Regions from separate parts of the Brevibacterium paucivorans genome, predicted to be linked through region 1. Evidence: predicted binding sites of a transcription regulator. Region 1 holds the regulator's gene; the other holds the start of a gene.
What was found. The regulator HrcA, encoded in region 1, represses chaperone genes, less so after heat shock. The targets are predictions, from matches to a motif close to TTNGCACTCGNNNNNNNCGAGTGCNAA.
Positions count from the first base shown of each region.

Region 2: a site for HrcA is predicted at 1,549-1,575, ahead of groES (co-chaperone GroES). Genes of this name have one in related genera too.

Region 1 is NZ_JAFBCP010000001.1:2,229,896-2,233,270, reverse strand. Features, by position in the region: gene JOE56_RS10295 (16S rRNA (uracil(1498)-N(3))-methyltransferase) at 1-358, opposite strand, end outside; gene dnaJ (molecular chaperone DnaJ) at 355-1,461, opposite strand; gene hrcA (heat-inducible transcriptional repressor HrcA) at 1,494-2,495, opposite strand; gene JOE56_RS10280 (DUF3097 domain-containing protein) at 2,587-3,375, shown strand, end outside.
Region 2 is NZ_JAFBCP010000001.1:730,558-733,932, forward strand. Features, by position in the region: gene groL (chaperonin GroEL) at 1-1,046, opposite strand, end outside; gene groES (co-chaperone GroES) at 1,089-1,382, opposite strand; gene JOE56_RS03430 (TatD family hydrolase) at 1,652-2,590, opposite strand; gene metG (methionine--tRNA ligase) at 2,590-3,375, opposite strand, start outside.

The DNA.
Region 1 (3,375 bases):
GCCAGTCTGCAATGCTCCGTTGCGCGGCCCACGGGATCACCGTATCCACGCCTACTTCGGTGGCGGCTTCGATCGCTTGAATGTCCCGGTCGTTCTTGGCTAGGGCTTGCACAAGAACCAGCCGAGGTCGTTGCTGGGGTTCCTCCGTCACGTCCGTGACGCTAAGCGTCAGGGACTCCGAGGTGCCCTCCTGAATTGTCCCCCGGAGGCGCACCCCAGTGCCGTCGATGAGTTCGAGTTCTTCTCCCGCACCCATGCGGCGCACACGCACTGCGTGGCCGGCGACCTCGGGACCCACCGTGATGGTCCCGCTGGCACCCGCCAAGGGTGTCTCCGTGAGAAAAACCGGAAGTGTCACAGGTTAAACCGGTCGCGTAGACGACTGAACGGTCCGCGGTGGGTGTTGCCCAGTTTGACGTCCGGGTTGGTTTCACCGCGCATGGTGGCGAGCTGTTCCAGAAGTTCGCGCTGTTTCGCATCGAGCTTGGACGGCACTTCAACGTTGATGGTCACCAGCAGGTCACCGCGGGACGAGCGACGCAGCCGCCCCACGCCCAAACCAGCCAGGGTCTCGGTGGTTCCCACCTGCGTTCCCGGCGCGATTTCAAGTTCGCGTTCACCGTCAAACGTCTCAAGACTAATGGTGGTTCCCAGGGCTGCTGCGGTCATCGGAATCGTGACCGTGGCACGCAGGTCGTCGCCGTCGCGGGTAAAGACGGGGTGTTCGCGGATGGCCACTTCGAGGTGCAGGTCGCCAGCGGGACCCCCACCGGGTCCTACTTCACCGCGACCGGACAGCAGAATGCGGGTTCCGTCCTTCACACCGGCTGGGATCTTGACCGACAAGGTCTCTTCGGCACGCACGCGACCGTCGCCGTTACATGACTGGCATGGGTCGGCGATGATGGTTCCGTAACCACCACAGTTGTTACATGGCTGGTTGGTGACCATCTGCCCCATGAGCGTGCGGGTCATCCGCTGCACGGAACCTTGTCCGTTACACAGCGAACAGGTCTGTGGCGAAGTCCCGGGGCGGGTTCCGTCTCCGTGGCACGTGTCGCACAGTTTGGCGGTCACTACCGAAACGTCTTCCGTTCCACCGAACACTGCGGTCTTCAAGTCGATCGACACGCCCACCAGCGCATCGCGACCTGGGCGTTTGCGCGACGCCGGCCCTGGCTGGGCACCGGCCCCACCGCCAAAGAATGCGTCGAACAGGTCCGAGAAGCCACCGAACCCCGACGCTCCCGGCTGGCCGTATTCGCCACCACCGGCGTCGTAGTTGCGTCGCTTCTGCGGGTCAGACAGGACTTCATAGGCAACCGATACCGCTTTGAACTCGTCGTCGTGGCCGGGGTTGACGTCCGGGTGGTACTTACGTGCGAGCTTGCGGTAGGCCTTCTTAATTTCCTCAGCACTCGCGTCGCGGGCAACACCCAGGGTTTCGTAGTGATCGCTCACGTGTGTCCTCATCTAGTTGTGGGTTGAAAAATCTACTTGTCCAAAATGACCGTAATGTAGCGCGAAACCGCGCGCACGGCCGCAATCGTGGTGGGATAGTCCATGCGGGTGGGTCCCAGCACGGCCAGGGAGGCGCGGGAATCCTCAGTTCCGTAGTTGCTTGCAATGACCGAGGTGGTTGCCAGGGACTCCGGGTTTTCGTGCCCAATGCTCACACTGACTCCATCGGCACTCATGTGGGCGAGGAGCTTGAGCAGAACCACCTGTTCTTCGAACGCCTCAAGGAGCGGGGCTACGTGTTCGTAGATCCCGCCCGAGGAGCGTGCCAGGTTGGCCGTTCCCGCCATCACCAACCGCTCTTGCCTGCGTCCCGAGGCCAACTCGGCAACGACCTCGGCGACGGTTGCCGCAGGGGCAGCCAGCGTTGCGGGGACGTCCAGAACCCGCAGGGCTGGTGCCACATCGTCGAGCGCCCGCCCGTCCAACACGCTGTTAAACAGGGTGCGCAAGGTGCCCAGTTCAAACTCGTCGATGCCCGTGCGCATCTCCACGATGCGCTGATCCACCTGACCGGAGTCGGTGATGAAAACGACCAGCAGGCGGTTGGCACCTAAGTCCACGAGCTCGAGGTGTCGAAACTTTTCGCGCGAACGCACCGGATACTGGATGACAGCGACCTGCGAAGTAAGGTCGGCCAACAAGCGCACGGTGCGCTCCAGCATGTCTTCAATGTCGACGGGGTGGGACAGAATCCGCGAGATCGCACGACGCTCAGCAACCGAAAGTGGCTTGATTTCGTCAATCGTGTCAACGAACTTGCGGTAGCCCTTGTCTGTGGGAATGCGGCCGGCAGACGTGTGCGGTTGAGCGATGAGACCCTGTGCCTCTAACGCGGCCATGTCGTTGCGAATCGTGGCGGGTGAAACACCCAAGCTGTGGCGCTCCACCAGCGCTTTGGAGCCCACGGGTTCCTTGGTCGCAACGTAGTCTTCGACGATTGCGCGCAAGACACGACTTCGCCGATCGTCGTTCACGAATCCCCCTCCACTGGCACTCTAGGTCGTCGAGTGCCAATTCTACGCCGGGGTGACAGCGGAACCAAACGCCCTCTAGGGTAATGGGGTGATGAACTACGGATCAGACGTGTTATCCGGCGGGCCACGATCCCACCGGCGCCCTACCTCTCGGAAAGTCCCGGCTCAACGTGGCCTGGTCGTTGAAGAAGTGAGCACCGGGTTCGTTGGCGCAATTCTGGGAATCGAAAAAGCCCCCGGCGGATTCGCAGTACGGCTCGAAGACCGCAACGGTCACGTGCAAAGCTTCCCGCTGGGCCCAGGATTCTGGATCGACGGCAAACCAGTCGAACTCACCCGCCCCACGGCCACTGCACCTACCCGCCCGCAGCGAACCGCCTCGGGGTCCGTAGCCGTTCCCGGCGCCCGCGCCCGCGTGGCACGCGGCTCCCGTATCTGGGTCGAAGGAAAACACGACGCACAACTCGTCGAGAAAATCTGGGGCGACGACCTGCGTATCGAAGGCGTGGTCGTCGAAGAACTGGGCGGGCTGGACGACCTCGAAGAGAAACTGGCACAGTTCCAACCCGACTCTTCGCATCGCGTGGGCGTTCTGGCCGACCACATCGTGTCTGGGTCAAAGGAAACCCGCATCGCTCAACGCGTGCAGGAACGGTTTGGTCCGGTCGTTCACGTGATTGGGCACTCATTCATCGACATTTGGCAAGCCGTGAAACCACAGTGCGTGGGCATTCAGGAATGGCCTACCGTGCCACGCGGGGAGGACTGGAAAACAGGCGTGTGCCGCAGGCTGGGGTGGCCCCACACCGAACCAGGCGACACTGGGCGCGCGTGGGCGCATATCCTGTCGCGCGTCAACACGATCGCCGACCTGGACCAC
Region 2 (3,375 bases), 1.5 Mb from region 1:
CCACGGATCTGGGCGGTGCGAGCGTCAACGTCGTCCTGCGATCCTCCACCGTCGACAACAGTGGTGTTGTCCTTGGTGACGGTGATGGTGCGGGCGGTACCCAGCTGGTCCAGGGTGACCTGGTCGAGCTTCATACCCATGTCAGCGGTAATGACCTGCCCGCCGGTGAGGATTGCGAGGTCTTCCAGGATCGCCTTGCGACGGTCACCGAATCCGGGGGCCTTCACAGCGGCAACGTTGAGGATTCCACGGATCTTGTTGACAACCAGGGTGGACAGCGCTTCGCCTTCCACGTCCTCGGCAACAATGAACAGTGGCTTTCCAGCCTGCTGCACCTTTTCCAGAACAGGGAGCAGATCCTGAATGTTGGAGATCTTACCCTGGTGGATCAGGATGTATGGGTCTGACAGAACTGCTTCCTGACGGTCAGCGTCGGTCACGAAGTATGGCGACAGGAAGCCCTTGTCGAACTGCATACCTTCAGTGAACTCAAGCTCAACCGAGGATGCCTGTGATTCGTCGATCGTGATGACGCCGTCTTTGCCAACCTTGTCGAAGGCTTCTGCGATCAGTTCACCGATTTCAGGTGACTGAGCTGAAAGAGCTGCAACGTGTGCGATCTCTTTTGAGTCAGCAACTTCGCGTGCGATTTCCTTGAGGCGTTCTTCAACTGCGTCAACAGCTGCTTCAACGCCAGCCTTCAGCTGTCCAGGAGCTGCACCGGCTGCGACGTTGCGCAGACCTTCGTGTACGAGTGCCTGAGCCAAAACGGTTGCGGTGGTGGTTCCGTCACCGGCAACGTCGTTTGTTTTGGTGGCAACTTCTTTTGCCAGCTGAGCGCCCAGGTTTTCGTATGGGTCGTTGAGTTCGACTTCACGTGCGATGGTCACACCATCGTTGGTGATTGTGGGTGCGCCCCACGGCTTGTCAAGAACAACGTTGCGACCGCGTGGGCCCAGTGTCACTTTGACGGTGTCAGCCAGAACGTTTACACCGCGTTCAAGTGCCTTGCGAGCGTCGTCATTGAACTGCAAAGTTTTAGCCATTTTTCACTTCCTTCTAATGAGTGTGAGTGTGTGAAGGTGTGATTAGCCGATTACTGCGAGAACGTCGCGAGCCGAGAGCACCAGGTATTCAGCACCCTGGTACTTCACTTCGGTTCCGCCGTACTTGGAGTAGATGACCTTGTCGCCGACGTTCACGTCAACAGGTACACGGTTTCCGTTGTCTGCTACGCGACCGGGGCCAACTGCGACAACTTCGCCTTCCTGTGGCTTTTCCTTAGCGGTGTCTGGGATAACCAGGCCGGAAGCAGTGGTCTGTTCTGCTTCGAGCTGACGGATTACGATGCGGTCTTCGAGTGGCTTGATAGCTACCGACATGTGACAGTCTCCTTTTGAGTCTGTGTCGAGATGTGTTTTGTGTGCTCTTTGGGCAAGCTCACTCGGTGTTGTTCGTCGTCGCGGGTGCCGAATCAGCATCAAGTTTTAGTGCATCTTGCCGGTGTCTCTAGGTGCCGCCGAGTGCGACACTCACCTCACCGTACGGTTAGCACTCGCATTGCCCAAGTGCTAACTGAAACTCTATTCCGCAGTTGGCACTCTTTCAACTCGAGTGCCAATGTTTCGTCATCCTTGAGCGAACTTTCAGCTCAGAGCGTCAGCTCCCACGGACCGACCGCACGCACGGCGTTCGCGGTGACACGTTCGGCCAGCTCGTCCTCGCTGACTCCGCGCACCTGGGCAAGCGTCCGCACCACGTGCGCAACCATGTATGGCCCACCGGGCTTTCCGCGGTGAGGGTGCGGGGTCAAAAATGGCGCGTCGGTTTCTGTCAGAAGCAGATCAGGCGGGACCACCTCGGCGGCTTCCCTTAACCCATGAGCATTCTTAAAGGTGACGTTGCCAGCAAAGGAGCAGAAGATCCCCAACTTGCCAGCCTCCCTAGCCATGTCAGCGTCACCGGAAAAGCAGTGCAGAATAGTGCGGTCCGGAACACCCGTGTCACGCAGAACCCGGAAAACATCCGCGTGCGCTTCACGGTCGTGGATCTGGAGCGTCAGCCCGTTCCTTTGCGCGATCTCAATGTGCGCCCTAAACGACTCTTCCTGCGCTTTCATATCGCGCGCGGAATCAGCATCCGTGCGGAAGAAATCAAGCCCGGTCTCCCCCACCACGCGCATGCGTTCATGGGACGTGACCAACTCTTCAATCTCGTCCAGCGACTCTTCCAAGATGCCGGCCCGCGCCAGTCTGGGCGCCTCGTTGGGGTGGATCGCAACCCCACCCAGCATCCAGTCACGGCCAGCCTGCGCCTGTTCTTCCACCACACGAGTCGTCCACCGGGCTGCACCCATTTCGCACCCGATTTGCACCACACGGGTCACACCAGTGGCCATTGCGGTGTCATAGAAGAAGTCCAGCGGTGGGAACTTTTCGTCCTCTTCGGGCTCGACTTCCGGGGCAGGTTCGCCTGACTTGATAGGACCGCGAGCGCCGGTACACATATCCAGGTGCGTGTGCGTGTCCACGGCCGGAACCGCGAGTGGTTCCGGCACCGGTGGATATTCTCCGGCAGCGCGAGATGCCATTACTTGGCCCCTCCTGCAGTCCCGGCGTCACCTTCGTTCGGGGCTTCGTACCGTGGGAACACGGGTGCCGGTGCGGGCAATTCCGTTCCAGCTGGCAACCATTGGCCGAGGTCGTTAAACGTCCGCGAGTCCTCGGCAACTCCCAGCTGGGTGAGGACCTTCCCGGTAGATTCGGGCATGACTGGTTGAGCCAGAATCGATACCCGGCGTAGGACTTCGAGCGTGACGTAAAGAACGACACCCATGCGGTCCGGGTCGGTTTTCTTCAGCTTCCACGGCTCTTGAGCCGAGAAGTAGCGGTTCGTTTCCTCCAGCACTCGCCACAGTGCTTCCACGTAACGGTGCAGTTCCTGTACGTCGACGAACGCAGTGACACGCTCCAGCAGGCCGTCGGTGCGTGCAAGCAGAGCACGGTCGTCGTCCGTCAGATCAGCCTCACCCACCTCGGGCACTATTCCGCCCAGGTTCTTGGCGATCATCGAGGTGGAACGCTGAACCAGGTTGCCGTACTCATTGGCCAGGTCTGCGTTCTTGCGCGCAATGATCGACTCGGCTGAGTATGAGCCATCCTGGCCGTAGGAGATTTCGCGAAGCAGGAAGTAACGGAGCGTGTCTAGGCCAAATGCGTCAATGAGATCGTACGGGTCGACAACGTTGCCCACAGATTTGGACATCTTTTCGCCCTTATTGAACAAGAATCCGTGGGCGTGAACGCGCTTGGGCAGTTCCAGCCCTGCGCTAATCAGGAAAGCTGGCCAGTACACGGTGTGGAAACGCAGAATGTC